Regions from separate parts of the Hyphomicrobium sp. MC8b genome, predicted to be linked through region 1. Evidence: riboswitches for the same ligand, from Rfam matches in the RefSeq annotation. Region 1 holds a riboswitch; the other holds the start of a gene.

Region 1 (7,527 bases):
CGCATCGTTCTGCGAAAGCATGGCCCGTGCTTGCTTGAGTTCGGCCGTCAACGTCGCAATCTGTTTTTTGGCTGCTTCCAGTGCCGCCTTATCTTTCGCAAGCGTCGCCTGTGCCGTGCCGATTTGCGAGGCCGCCTGTTGCTCGTCTTGAACGGAACCGTAGCCTTCGTTTGCGAGTGTGCCGAACCGCTGATTGTTCTGTTGGGCGTATTTTTCGGTCGCTTCGTCAGCCTTGATGGTCGCCTCGGCTTCGCTCACGATGGCTTGCTGCTCTCCGATCTGAGCCTGGTCGGTGGCAATGGCCGCTTCCGCCTGTTTGACGCCGGCTTTCGCCTGATCGACGGCCGCTTTGTAGTCGCGCTGATCAATGATTGCGAGGACTTGGCCGGCTTTGACGCGCTGATTATCGTCGACGTACAGAGCGGCGATATCGCCGGATACTTGTGGAGCGATGGCGACGACGTCAGCTTGCACGTATGCGTCGTCGGTCGAGACTTCAAAGCGCCACTCGGTCCAATATTTCCAGCCGGCATAAATGCCGCTGCCGATAACTGCCGCAGCAACAACAGCGATAAGAATGTGTCGCGGACCGAAGGGGAGCCAATGATGCGATTTTCCAGCCGTGTTTGCAGGATCTTGATCGGGCAAAGCGCTCGGCGCGGGCGCAATCGTTTCCCTTGCCGTCGGGACCAGGCTTTCAGACTTCGCTGTCTCGTGCGCCCTTACGTGCATCGTTTCGGGCGCCGCCTCGGTTGCGACGACGTCGGTGGCTGCGGTCAACATAGTCCACATCTCCATCTCGGCTCTTGCCAAGATATAAAAGAGCACTCAGCGGCTCAGCTATTTAACCTTTGGCGCTGTTGGCCATACGTTTGGAAAGACCAGCTATACGTGTGTTTAATGACGTGCCCGTTTTGCGCCTACGTCGGCGAGAATGAAGAAAAGGGGCGCGCCTTTCGGCGCTCCCCCTCCGAGATGCATCTTCTTTTGTAGGCTTATATCTTGCGGTTTTACCGGATCACGAAACACTGTGCCGTGCCGGAGGTCTTGAAATCACCGTTGCAATGGGGCGATGCGAATGCGCCCGAAACACCAGAGACCAGAAGCGCCACTGCGAGGATTGCGACTTTCATTTTCATATCTCCAATTCACCCGAGCGCCGTTTCATTCCTGACTGGATGGCGGCGCTGTTAAAAGCGATGCATTGGAGGTAAGTGCGATCGGCGCCCATTCCATAATCTCTAGGTATATGGGGCAGATGGCCCATGGGATTGTTCGTCGGCGGCATACCGGAACGTTTCCTCGGCAGGCTCACCAAATCTCAAGATGGTTTGGTTTAAGCTCTTGCCGCTGCACAGCGGGCGAGGCGACCACCGCCTCGCCGCCCGGCGCTGGTTATGCAGCGGGGAGCAGTCAACCAGCACCGTACCGGGACCGGCTACACATGTGTGTTGTCGGTCTCGGGTTCCTTCATTGGTGCATGGATGAGCCGTTACCCCGCCCGGATCAGCCTCGGCGAGAGGATGCGCGGGAGATGGTTTCCAAGTTTTAAACCTAAGGAAGATTTACGAACACTCGCGCAATTGCTCCGAATGTAGAAAACATAAATGCCGGAGTTGCTGTCGTGCCGCGGAGCCAAAAGCTCATTCGGCAAAACAAAACGGCACAGGCTCGCTTGTGCCTGCGCCGTTCGCGGGAGGAGAGAGGAAAGGGCGATCAGATGCGAAGCGGCGAAGTGTTGCCGCCTCAATGCACCGCCGCGATCGCGATTTCCGTAAAGAGAAGCGAAAACAGCAACACGCCAGCAAACATGCCGAAAAAGCTTTGTCCGGTCGGTTTCATTGTCATTCTCCCATTCGGGCATCGTGGCTAATGGAAGTCTATGCGTCGCTTAGCCACCCTGTTACGAGATGGGAGCTGTCATTTGGCGAGCAACGGCGTCCTCACGCACTTGTGCGCGTTTTGCCCTTACGGATTGGACAGCTTTCGGAGGGGGCGCCGAGTTTCGGGATCGCGGCTCGGGGATGAGGTTATTCCGCGGCGGCAACACTCTTTGGCGGCACCGCTAGCGCCTGCTCCTCGTCGCTCGCGCTTGCGGAGACGTGAACGACGCGGTCGTGGAGCGGCAGCAGCGACGAGCGATGGCCGATGGAAACAATCGCCGTATCGGGCAGCTTGTTTCGTATCGCGGTCAGGACGCGCGCTTCGGCGGCCTCATCGAGCGCAGACGTTGCCTCATCGAGGAAAAGGATATCCGGACGGAGCAGAATGGCACGGGCAAGCGCGATGCGCTGCTGCTCACCGACCGAGAGGATATTGTTCCAGCGCTCGACGACGTTAAGAGATGGTTTCAGGTGTTCGAGGCCCGTAAGTTTTAGGATGTCGGAGATTTCTTCGTCCGACGGCTGGGCTTCCGTCGCCGGGTAGGTGAGCACGCTATGGAGCGAGCCCAGCGGGAAATAGGGCTTTTGCGGGAGCGCGAGGAGGCGGGCGCCGGATCTGGTGAGGATCTCACCCGTCGCGTGAGGCCAGTAGCCCAGAATGGTGCGCAGCAACGTTGTCTTGCCGGCGCCTGATGGAGCCATCAGGAGCACCGACTCGCCCGGTTCGATATCGAGATTCACCGAGTTCAACAGCTTCTTGCCGCCGGGCGTTGCAAGCGAAATGCCGGCAAGGCTCAGCACGCCGTTGGCATTCGTCGTGCCCATCGAGACGGCGGATGTCTCGCTCGCCGTCGAGGCGAGCTGCATCTGATCGGAGAAGCCGGAAAGCCGGTCGACGACGGCGATCCATTCCGCCAGGTCGGTATAGGAATTGACGAAGAACGACATCGACGATTGCACCTGGCCGAACGCGCCAGCCGTTTGCGTCATGACGCCGAGCATAATTGCGCCTGCGAAATAATGCGGGGCCATGATGAGGAACGGCAGCACGACGGCGATCTGATTGTATCCAGTCGTGAAGAATGTCAGAAATTTCTGGCGCCGCATGATGTCGTGCCAGTTGGTTACGATATCGGAGAAACGATCGCGCAGGATATTGCGCTCGGCGTTCTCGCCGCGCAGCAATGCGATCTGTTCGGAGTTTTCGCGAAGGTGCACCAAGCCGAAGCGAAAATCGGCTTCGCGCCGCTGGCGACTAAAGTTGAGGCTCGCCAATGTGCGGCCGATGAGATGCGCTCCGACGCTGGCCACGAGCGCGAATATGGCTGCGAGCCAGACGAGATAACCATGGGCGCCGATGTGATATCCTGCGATCTGCAGCGGGACCTCGGCTGAAATTCCCCACAGTATGATGCTGAATGAAACGAGGCTCGTGATCGACGACAGGAAGCCAATGCCGAGAGAGAGCGTTCGTCCGATATAAAGTGCGATGTCCTCAGCGATACGCTGGTCGGGGTTGTCGGCTGCCTCGCCGCGAAGACGCATGCGGTAGTGGGTGCTGTTCTGGAGCCAGCGGTGAACATAGCGCTCGGTCATCCAGCGCCGCCACCGGATCTGCAGCCATTGATTGAGATAGAGCTGATAAACCGACGAGATAATGAAGGCCGCGGCGATCACCGAGAATATGGCGAGCTGGTGCCAGAAGGCGCCGACGTTTTTCGTCTGAAGCGCGTTGTAGAACTCGGCGTTCCAGCTGTTGAGCAGGACGGACAGCCCAACCTGGCCGAATTCGATGGCGAGGACGACCAAGAGAAGGCTGCCGCCGATCCAGCGTTCCGCAACGGTGAATTTCAGTCGGGAGCTGATGCGAACGACACCCGAATCTTTCGAGAAGAAGTAGGGCGTCGTCAGTTGCCAAATCGCGCTCAGGCGCGAGCGCGTATCATTCCGCATCACAATTCCACATCACGGTTGCTTTGCATCCTCAGCGGCCCAGCTGCGGTTTTGAACCATCCGCAAGGCCGTGTGGCTCCTCATTTCGTCGAGGGTGGCGCGAGGCACATTTCCGGAGGGTGGCCAGAACCTTAATTATTTGCAAGCGTTGGCGGGATGCGACGCGACTTGGCTGAGGTTGTCAAACGCCGATGCACTCGTGACGCACACAAGCTAGTTTGGGCCGCCCGGAAAATCGTGTACTTGAGTAAGCGATGGGGATGGGGTTCCCCCGATAACCGCCATTGTGGCTGATGACTCCTACGATAGCCGTTTCCGACGGGAGACGGCCGTTGGCTGAAATGCTGAAGAGGAGCCTCAAATGAATTTCACGACATGTCTGGTCGTTATGTTCGGCGGAGCTATCGGGACCTTGTGTCGGTATGCCGGGTCGTATCTTGCCCTTCCGATCAGCGGCACGCTGCCGTGGGGCACGATCCTTATCAATATTGCCGGGTCATTTATCATAGGCTTTTTCGGCACGCTGACCCTGGCGCATGGGCGTTATCCGGTCAGCGAAGAATTCCGCCTGTTCGTGATGGTGGGGATTTGCGGGGGCTTTACAACTTTTTCGTCATTCAGTCTGCAGACACTCGATCTCCTCCGCTCGGGCGCTATCGGACGCGCTGCGGTCAACATTGGGTTGTCCGTCGTGCTTTGCATCCTGGCCGTGGCGGCAGGGCACTTCGTCGCCGCCTACTTCAACGGCGGCGCAACGGAAATTGCGCAGACGACATTGGAAGAAGACGCCTAGGGCGTCTCCTTTCCTTCGGCGCAGGGGTCAAGTCGCGATCTGGGACTTCGCCAGCGTGACGTTGATGCTGTGCACGGCGCAGCTTTGAGCGAGGTCGGCTTTTTCTCCGGGGTTGAGGACGTTGATATTGGCTCCGGAGGCTGATGCTTTCGGCCATTGGCCTTTGGGCGCCAGCAGCACGCCCGCTGGAACCGCCGATGAAATGCCAACACTCAACTCGATGGAGCCGGTCTTGCTGCTCACCTGCAACCGGTTCCCGGATTTGACGCCGATCGTTTCGGCGTCGGAGGGATTGAGCCAAGCTTCGCACATTTGCAGACGGCGGGCGATCTTGCCGTCATTGGCGTAGCTGCTGTTCATGAGCCATTCGGAGGCGGGCGACAGCATGCGGTATTCACCCAGAGCCGGACGGCGCTCCGATAGTGGGGCAGGGGCTGATGGCAATCCGGCCTCGACAAATTGCGCGCCGGTCATTTCGACCTTTCCTGACGGCGTGCGATAGTCGTGGGATGCGAACTGAACGATCGGGGCTTCCGGCACGTACATCGTGCCTGCGGCTGCAAGTGTTTTGAAATCGAGTCCAGGGCGCGCTTGGCTCAGAATCGTTTCGATGATGGCGTCATCGGTTTCACGCAGTTCAGGATCGGTGAGACCCATTGCAGCCGCAAGGCGCCGGAAGATCTCCTGATTGGGGAGCGCGTCTCCTAGCGGCGGAAGGGCTGCGACCTGTGCCGAGACGGAATGGGTAAAATACGACATGACGACATCGTCGAATTCCAGAAAACTCGCCGCGGGCAGAACGAAATCCGCGTAGTCGGCCGTATCGGTCTGGAATAGATCGACCGTGACTTGGAGAAGATCCTCGCGCCTAAGCGCCTGGCGCAATCGCGCCTGCTCCGGGCTCGAGGCCGCGATGTTGTTATTCCAGGTGAAGAGCGCTTTCGTCTCGCCGCTTTCGAGCCGCGCCGCGAGATCCATATGGCTGACGGATTGGGGATCGGCGTTGAGATGCGAAGCGGAAAGATAACCGCCGTCGACGCCTCGGGCGTCCCAGCCGTTGAGATAGAGGAAACCGGCGCCGAGCTTTCCGATGTTGCCTGTCGCTGGTGGCAGCAGGCCGACCGAACGCATGGCGTTGCCGCCGAATGTCTGGCGCTGGAAGCCTTGTCCCATCCATAGTAGCGATGGGCCGTCAGCGTAGAGCAGCGCCGCTTTTTCGATGAGGGCCGCAGGAACGCCGGTCGTTGCCTCCGCCCAACTCAATGTGCAAGCGTCGAGTTGCGGTTCGATGTCGTCCCAGCCGATACAATGGCGTGCAAGAAAATCGCGGTCGAGCTTTCCGGCCGATTTGATGACGGCGAGCATCGCGAAGGCAAGCGCCGCGTCGGTGCCGGGAAAGAGTTGGAGATGAATGTCGGCCGCTTCAGCCGTAGCGTGGCGGATCGGATCGACGACGATCGTTGGGACACCGCTGCGCGCCAACCAGTGCTCATGGACGTGAGGCGCTGAGGCTGACGGGTTCGCCCCCCAGATCAAGACGCATTTGCTGGAACTGACCGTGCGCGGGTCGAAGCCGCGGGTCGATTCCCCGAACGCGAGTTGAAGCGCGACGTGGCCCGCCTTGTTGCAGACGGTGTCGGGATCGACTTCAGTCGCTCCGATGCGATTGAAGAAACGCAGCGGAAACAGCCCGGCGATCAGCGAGCACGTTCCAGTGTAATGGGTCTGCAGGATGGCTTGGCCGCCGTCGGTCGCGATAATGCTCTGCAGCCGTTGCGCGATCTCCGATATGGCCTCATCCCAGGAGACCTCGGCAAACTGTCCCGATCCTTTCGGGCCGACGCGCTTCAACGGAGTCGTTAGCCGATCCGTCTTGCTGCGCCACACGCCGTTGTAGGCAATCGAGCACTTGCCGCAAAGCTTGCCGCGGCTCATGTCGTGATTGGGATCGCCGACAACCGATACCTCGCCGTCGCTCGCCATTTTTACGATTATGCCGCACGCGTCGTAACAGTCCCGGGGACACGTTGTCTTGACGATTGCCTGCGTTGCCATTGCGCCGAACCTTCCTGGAAGCGTAGAGCCGCTTCAAATCTAGTCCGGAATTTCAGCGCCGGTAAAGGCTTTCGCGTTGGGCGCAAGTGCGGGATCGGCGAGGGATGATCGGAGCTTAGGTTATGCATGAATGCACCGCACGATGGCGCTTTATCCGGCAGTTGAGGCATCCAGAGCAGGCAGGCTCGCATCGTGTTGCGTATCACCCGGGAGCGCCAGATGGACTGACGGTATGACCCCGCGTCGCTCGCAATCGACGGTGCGATGATTTCAGGCCTCCGGGACAATTGCTGTGTCCGTGGCGAGCTTCTGTGTTCTGCATCTTGCTCGCCTCTGCTCTGCGGGAGGTTTTCTGGTGCGGCTTGTCGCAATTGCGTGATGCCATGTGCTGCTATTCTTGGCGAATTGAGTCGATTCTTTTTTGCCGGGAGCCGTGATGCGGGGACGCTTGGTTTTTCCCGCAGCTTGTCTCGCGTTCTGTCAGCTGCTGTGGGGATGCGCGATCGAAAACGCCGACATTGCTTTGCGTGGGAAGTCGGAACTGGTCGGACTTCGTGAGCGGGACGTTTTGATGTGCGCCGGGCATCCGACGAGCGAGGACAGCATACCCGGCGGCAAGATCTGGATGTACGAACACGGACAGGCGACCGGCGGCTTCACGGTTCAGCCGGTCATACCGCTGGCAGGAGCGCAACTCTCGGACCCCAACAGCGGCTATTGCCGCGTCCAGTTCCGCTTCTCAGGCGGCAAGGTCGCCGAGGTCTCCTATGCGGGCGCGACGAGTTCCTGGGGCCGCAAAGATGCCGTTTGTGCACCGATTATCCGCAATTGTCTCGATTATCG
Region 2 (7,527 bases), 170 kb from region 1:
GTCCTTGATCGACTGCAGCTCGCCCTTGACGATGTCGACGACGCGGGCGCGCGAAGCGAGGATCGCGAGGTATTCTTTGATCTCGATCGCGATCTTGTTCAACTCGTCGGAAATTTCGTCTCTGCCGAGGGCGGTGAGGCGGGCGAGGCGCAGTTCGAGGATCGACTTGGCCTGCTCTTCCGAGAGGCGATACGTGCCTTCGGCCGAAACCTTGTGGCGCGGATCAGCGATCAACTCGATCAGCGGCGTCATATCTTTCGCGGGCCAGTCGCGCGCCATCAACTGCTCTTTGGCTTCGGCGGGAGATGCCGAATAACGGATGAGCTTGATGACTTCGTCGATGTTGGCGACGGCGATGGCCAGGCCGACGAGGACGTGAGCGCGGGCGCGGGCCTTGTTCAACAAGTGCTTGATGCGGCGCGTCACGACTTCCTGGCGGAAGCTCGTGAAGGCCGAGATGAAGTCCTTGAGGTTCAGGCTTTCCGGGCGGCCCCCGTTGATCGCCAGCATGTTGGCGCCGAACGTCGTCTGCAGGTCGGAATATTTGTAGAGGTTGTTGAGCACCACGTCGGCGACGGCATCGCGCTTCAATTCGATGACGATGCGGATACCTTCGCGGTTTGATTCATCCCAAAGATCGGAGATGCCTTCGATCTTCTTGTCGCGCACGAGATCGGCGATCTTTTCGATCAGCGTGCGCTTGTTGACCTGATACGGAATCTCGGTGACGACGAGCGCCTCACGATCCTTGCGGATGTTCTCGACCTTGACGCGGGCGCGCATGATGATCGAGCCGCGGCCCTTGTGGTAGGCATTGAGAATGCCGCCGCGGCCGAGGATGATGCCAGCCGTCGGGAAGTCCGGGCCCTGGATGATCTGGGTCAGGTCTTCGAGACTGACCTCGGGATTGTCGAGGTCGGCGATGCAGGCATCGATGACTTCGCCCAGGTTGTGCGGCGGGATGTTGGTTGCCATGCCGACCGCGATGCCGCCTGCGCCGTTGACGAGCAGGTTCGGGAATTTCGAGGGCAGGACGGTTGGCTCTTGAATCGTACCGTCGTAGTTGTCGCGATAATCGACGGTGTCGTTGTCGAGGTCATCGAGCATGAAGCCCGCGACTTTGGCGAGACGCGATTCCGTGTAGCGTTCGGCTGCAGGCGGATCGCCGTCGATGGAGCCGAAGTTGCCTTGGCCGTCGACGAGGGGCACGCGCATAGAGAAATCCTGCGCGAGGCGCACGAGCGCGTCGTAGATCGCAAGGTTGCCGTGCGGGTGATATTTGCCCATCACTTCGCCGACGATGCGCGCCGACTTGACGTATTTTTTGTTCCAGTCGAGCCCGAGTTCGTTCATCGCGAAGAGAATGCGGCGGTGGACGGGCTTTAAGCCATCGCGCACGTCAGGGAGCGCGCGGGAAATGATGACGCTCATCGCGTAGTCGAGATAGGAGCGTTTCATCTCGTCCGAGATGGAGATCGGGCGGATGTCGCTCGGCTCGCGGCCGGACGGATTTTCTTCGTCGTTATTGTCGGTCAAAGTCAGCTCTTTCCGGGATGAGATCGGCGGGGGTGATACGCACCAGCGGCCGACGGGAAACCAGTGCTTATACTGTAGCCGAAACGGAAACCGAATGCCACCTGCGCGGCGTCGTGCCACGGCTCCACAGAATTTAGAAAATCTCTTTCATATCAAATGGTTATGGAGTCATGTTTGGGCGTGTTGCGATTGCCGCCGTGAAGCGCTGGCGAGATCGCGGCGAACGGCGTGGAATGGTGGCAGAATCGGTGCGCTGAAGACTACGCGGCCCACGCCTCCACAGGCCGCCTGCGGGCGTTTTTCGCGACGGCTGAAGGCCTCGGCTTTTCACGCGGAACGGCATTTCGTTCACTGCGTTGGCGAAGCAGGAACAAGTTGCAAAAAGCAAAACATCCGGCGCAGCGCCGGAGGGAGGACTGTGATGCGCGCGATATTCGCTGGCTGTGCAATTGCATTGTCGCCGATGCTGATCGAGACGACGTTTGCGGCGGAAGAGGTTGGGCCGGAAGCGTTCAATAACAATTGCCGGACCTGCCATTCGTGGAAGGAGGGCGACAATCGCCTCGGCCCGACCTTGCACGGCATTATCGGTCGCAAAGCAGGAACGGCTGAGGGGTTCAATTATTCGAATGCGATGAAGTCGTCAGGCATCACATGGGATGAGGCGACGCTCGATAAGTTCATCACCAACCCGAATGCGGTCGTTCCCAATAACAACATGAAGCCGTTCAGCGGCGTCGGCGACGCGGCGACGCGCAAGCAGATCATCGATTTTCTGAAGAGCAATCCGAAGTGAACTTGCGCGCGGTGAGAATGAATTTAATCCGTTGGCGGTGAATTCGGCCTGCTTAATTCTTGCGGTCCGCAGCATCTGATTTGCGCCCAGTCGTATTTGCGCTGTGGCCCAGCCGGCCTCACTGTCAATCACGAATGTTCGCGCAGACGTGACAATTTGCATTGACTTCGTGATTGCATTGCTCAATGTTCCCGGCCTGGGAATGGAATCTCCCGTAAAACCGCCCCGATGGCTGATGATTCCTACTGCGTTGATGTCCTCATTCTTTGAGTGAGGCCGCGGTAGGATCGTTTCTATTTTCCTGCCACGGGAGAGGCGTGTCTCTTTCATCAACTCAGAAGTCGGGGGGATGGAGGAGACAGTCGAGTGGTTGAGCTTTCCACGCTTGCAACCCCTCTCTTCTGAAACTCCTTCATCCTCCCGGCGACGGCCGAGTGGGCTCAGCTGCGTCGCGATAAGCGACGCTAGCACATGGAGGAAGTAATGAGGAAGTGGGCTAGCTCCACGGCCGCCGTTGCTCTGCTGGCAATTTCGTCGCCGGCCTGGGCCAACGAGGACGTGATTAAACTCTCGCAAGACCCCAACAATTGGGCCATTCAGTCGGGCGATTACAGCGGTCATCGCTATTCCAAGCTCGACCAGATCAACACCGGAAACGTCGGCCAACTCAAAGTGGCTTGGACGTTCTCGACCGGTGTGCTTCGCGGCCATGAAGGCGGTCCGCTCGTCGTCGGCGATGTCATGTACGTTCACACGGCATTTCCGAACATCGTCTATGCCTTGGATCTCGCGCACGAACAGAAGATCATCTGGAAGTACGTGCCGAAGCAGGACCCGTCGGTTATTCCGGTCATGTGCTGCGACACGGTCAACCGTGGCGTGCAATACGCTGAAGGCAAGATCTTCCTCCATCAGGCCGACACCGCCCTCGTCGCTCTCGACGCGAAGACGGGTAAGGAACTGTGGAAGGTCGTCGACGGCGATCCGAAGAAGGGCGAGACGGGCACGGGTGCTCCGCTTGTCGTCAAGGATAAGGTCATCATCGGCATCTCGGGCGCCGAATTCGGCGTTCGCTGCCATCTGACCGCTTACGACATCAACACCGGTAAGAAGGTGTGGCGCGCCTACTCGATGGGTCCCGACTCCGACATCCTCGTCGATCCGGAGAAGACCATGTCGCTCGGCAAGCCGGTCGGCAAAGACTCCTCGCTCAAGACCTGGAACGGCGATGAGTGGAAGATCGGTGGCGGTTCGACCTGGGGCTACATGTCCTACGATCCGGCACTAAACCTGATCTACTACGGCACGGGTAACCCTTCGACCTGGAACGCGGCTCAGCGTGCGGGACCGGATGGCAAGCCGATCGATCAGAAGTGGTCGATGACCTACTTCGCGCGCGACGTCGACACCGGTATCGCCAAGTGGGCCTACCAGATGACGCCGTTCGACGAGTGGGACTATGACGGTATCAACGAGTCTCTGCTCGCGACGATGAACATCAAGGGCAAGGAGCACAAGACGCTGACGCACTTCGACCGTAACGGCTTTGCTTATACGATCGATCGCGTCACGGGTGAGCCGCTCGTTGCCGAGAAGTATGATCCGATCGTCAACTGGGCGACCGGCATCGATCTCGACAAGTCGAGCCCGAACTACGGCCGTCCGATCCGCGTGAAGAAGTACTCGACGTTCGCGAACGGTACGGATTTTAACACGAAGGGCATCTGCCCTGCGGCTCTCGGAACGAAAGATCAGCAGCCGGCTTCCTATTCGGAGCTGACTCACCTGTTCTATGTGCCGACGAACCACGTCTGCATGGACTACGAACCGTTCAAGGTTTCGTACACGGCCGGTCAGCCTTACGTCGGCGCCACGCTTTCGATGTTCCCTGGCCCGGATAAGCCGGAGCGCATGGGTAACTTCATCGCGTGGGATGGCGCTAAGGGTAAGATCGTCTGGTCGGATCCGGAGCAGTTCTCGGTGTGGTCAGGTGCTCTGACGACGGCCGGCGGCGTTGCCTTCTACGGCACGCTCGAAGGCTACTTCAAGGCCGTCGACCAGAAGACCGGCAAGCTGCTTTACAAGTTCAAGACGCCGTCGGGCATTATCGGTAACGCGATGACCTACATGCACGATGGCAAGCAGTACGTTGCTGTGCTTTCGGGCGTTGGTGGCTGGGCCGGTATCGGTCTCGCTGCCGGCTTGACGAACCCGACCGATGGGCTCGGTGCCGTCGGTGGCTACTCGGGCCTGTCGGACTACACCAACCTCGGCGGTTCTCTGACTGTCTTCTCGCTGCCTTAGCGCTTCCTCCGTGACAGAAACGTCATAGGCTGCGAGCAACTTGGCCGGCGCGTTTTCGAACGTGCCGGTCCTTTGGCGATGTGGCTCCGCGCGAATGTGATCGCGGGGCCACCTCCGCCGTTTAAGTCCTGCGAAATGCCACGCGGATTTATTCATCCTATTGGTGAAACGTCGTCTGGCCCTCTGGGCAAGGGGAGGGGCAGAGGCTATTCAGGACATTCCTGAATGGTGAAGGCGCATATGGCTCGCATTGGTTTTTATTCCGGCTCGTTTGATCCCGTGACGCTTGGGCATACTGACGTCATCCGGCGGGCCGCGGGGTTGCTCGACAGGCTCGTCATCGGCATCGGCGTCAATCCGGGCAAAGCGCCGATGTTTGACGACAGCGAACGCGTTGCGATGCTGGAAGAAGAAGTGCAGCCAATCGTCGAGGCGACTAAGACCGAGATTGTGGTCGTGACGTTTTCGGGGCTGGCGGTCGATGCGGCGCGGACGCACAAGGCGTCGATCATCATTCGCGGTCTGCGCGACGGCACCGACTTCGATTATGAAATGCAGATGGCTGGGATGAACGGCGAAATGGCGCCGGAAATCCAGACGGTCTATGTTGCGGCGTCTCCTGCCGTGCGGCACATCGCGGCGAACCTCGTGCGGGCTGTGGCGACGATGGGCGGCGATCCCTCGCCGTTCGTTTCGAAAGGCGTGCTGAAGCGCCTCAAGGCGAAGGCCGCCAAACCTCGCTAAGGCACTCATATGGTGCTCCCCGTTAAAGCCGAACTTTTGAAATTGTTGCGAAAAATTCCGCTTGGCCGAGTTGCCTCATCCGACAGGCTTGCGAGTGAACTCGGAGTTCCCGCACCACTCGTCGTCACGCTCATGGGGCAGCTTTCCGAAGACGAACGCGATCTTGTGCCTTGGCATCGCGTGGTCGCCAAAGGCGGCGCCATCGGGCGCGGACCGCATCGCGATCAGCAGTTTGCGCGGCTGGTGCGAGAGGGCGTGACGGTTTCGCCGGCCGGAATAGTCCAGGATCTCGAACGGCACATGATCTCGGGGTTCGACGACGAGTCTTTGCTTGCAAAGGCACCTGAAGAGCCGTCGAAGATGGGCGGGCGTTCGCGCGGCATGAAAGATCGGCCTTAAGGCTAGGCACCGGCGCCGGCACCCAAGCAGCGTAAGAATGCTCTGCGGAAGCTTGTCTGGATCCCGGCCTGCGCCGGGATGACGTTTGGTGTATTGCGCAAATTTATCGTTCTCGGGCTCGTCCCGAGGATGACGGGAAAAGCGCGGTTGCTCCCAACCACCGTCATGCCGACGGAGGTCGGCACCCAGACAACGGCCAACATGACCGATATTTCGGTTTACCAGCATCCCGGCCTTCGCCTTGTTGGAGAGGCGTCGAATACGTAATTCCGCCTTGTGGGTTGCGGCTTAGCCGTCAAATCGCCATAAGGGCGGCAACACTGCCCGCCGCGGCGCTAGGCGGCCGGGATTGGCCCGGAAAAAGCCTGGCGAAATCATTCATCCACGAGGAACGCCATGGTTCGGTTTTTATCGTTCGTTCTCGCTTCGCTGCTGATGGCGAGCGTGTTTACAGGCTCGACGGCACGCGCCGACGGCGACAAGCTCGTCATCGAGCTCAAGAACGGCAAGGTGGTCATTCAGCTTCGGCCGGATCTTGCGCCCAAGACGGTCGAACAGATCAAGACGCTCGCCAACCAGGGCTTCTATAACGGCATCAAATGGCATCGCGTCATCGACGACTTCATGGCGCAGACCGGCGATCCGACCGGCACGGGCATGGGCGGCTCGAAGCTTCCCGATCTTCCGGCGGAATTTTCCGATGAGGAATTCAAGCGCGGCACGGTTGCGATGGCCCGGTCGTCGGATCCGAACTCTGCAAACAGTCAGTTTTTCATCTGCTTCAACAGCATTGGCTGCGCGGGTCTGAAGGGCCAGTATACGATCTTCGGGCAGGTCATCGAGGGCATGCAGTATGTCGACATGATCAAGCGCGGTGAGCCTGGCTCGGGCACAGTGACCAATCCCGACGTGATGCAGAAGGTCTACGTTCAGTAGTTGAATCGCCTTCTCCCTATTGCCACTTGGCAGATTGACGAGGGGCGGCTCGTTATTTCGTGTCGCTGCCACCCCTCAGCTTAGCCCTCTCGCCTTGGACGGGAGAGGGGAAGAAAAGAAAGGAACTTTCCGAAATGGCCGAATACAAAGATCCCGAAAACACGCTTCTGATCGAGACGAGCAAGGGGCCTGTCGTCATCGAGCTTCGTCCGGACTTGGCGCCGAAGCACGTCGAGCGCATCAAGACTCTGGCGCGTGAGGGGTTCTATGACGGGATCGTGTTTCATCGCGTGATCGATGGGTTCATGGCGCAGACGGGTTGCCCGCAGGGTCGCGGCACCGGCGGATCGTCGTATGAGAACCTGCCCGCAGAGTTCAATGCTGAGCCGCATGTGCGTGGCGTCTGCTCGATGGCGCGGGCTTCGAACCCGAATTCGGCCAACAGCCAGTTCTTCATCTGCTTCGATGACGCGCGCTTCCTCGACAAGCAGTACACCGTCTGGGGCAAGGTGATCGAGGGCATGGATAATGTCGATCAGATCAACAAGGGCGAGCCGCCCAAGAGCCCGGACAAGATGATTAAGGTCCGCGTCGCGGCGGATGCTGCCTGATGGCGGCGCCCGGCGATAACGGCAAAGGCGCGCCAGCGGGTGCGCCTTTTCTCATTCCGGTATGGGCCGGGCTCGCGGGCGCTGCGGGCGTCGCGCTTTCGGCCGCGGCGGCGCATAAGGTCGATAGCCCTGCGCTGGCGACGGCCGCGACGGTTCTGACGCTTCACGCGGCGGCGGCAGTCGGGATTTTTGCGGTCGCCA

What was found. A riboswitch is a leader RNA that binds a small molecule or an ion and turns the genes downstream of it on or off. The one in region 1 is predicted to bind fluoride.
Region 2: it holds a riboswitch for fluoride, as region 1 does, so the genes downstream of both, ACLB1Z_RS08040 (methanol/ethanol family PQQ-dependent dehydrogenase) here and crcB (fluoride efflux transporter CrcB) in region 1, are expected to answer to the same signal.

What each region holds. Positions count from the first base shown of each region.
Region 1 is NZ_LR898465.1:1,816,303-1,823,829, forward strand. Features, by position in the region: gene ACLB1Z_RS08815 (HlyD family secretion protein) at 1-783, opposite strand, end outside; gene ACLB1Z_RS08820 (hypothetical protein) at 1,011-1,133, opposite strand; gene ACLB1Z_RS08825 (ABC transporter ATP-binding protein/permease) at 2,031-3,836, opposite strand; fluoride riboswitch at 4,084-4,146, shown strand; gene crcB (fluoride efflux transporter CrcB) at 4,198-4,629, shown strand; gene ACLB1Z_RS08835 (molybdopterin-dependent oxidoreductase) at 4,657-6,684, opposite strand; gene ACLB1Z_RS08840 (hypothetical protein) at 7,121-7,527, shown strand, end outside.
Region 2 is NZ_LR898465.1:1,650,675-1,658,201, forward strand. Features, by position in the region: gene gyrA (DNA gyrase subunit A) at 1-1,536, opposite strand, end outside; gene ACLB1Z_RS08035 (c-type cytochrome) at 1,958-2,332, shown strand; fluoride riboswitch at 2,522-2,584, shown strand; gene ACLB1Z_RS08040 (methanol/ethanol family PQQ-dependent dehydrogenase) at 2,816-4,636, shown strand; gene coaD (pantetheine-phosphate adenylyltransferase) at 4,877-5,380, shown strand; gene ACLB1Z_RS08050 (MGMT family protein) at 5,390-5,779, shown strand; gene ACLB1Z_RS08055 (peptidylprolyl isomerase) at 6,176-6,715, shown strand; gene ACLB1Z_RS08060 (peptidylprolyl isomerase) at 6,850-7,326, shown strand; gene ACLB1Z_RS08065 (DUF423 domain-containing protein) at 7,326-7,527, shown strand, end outside.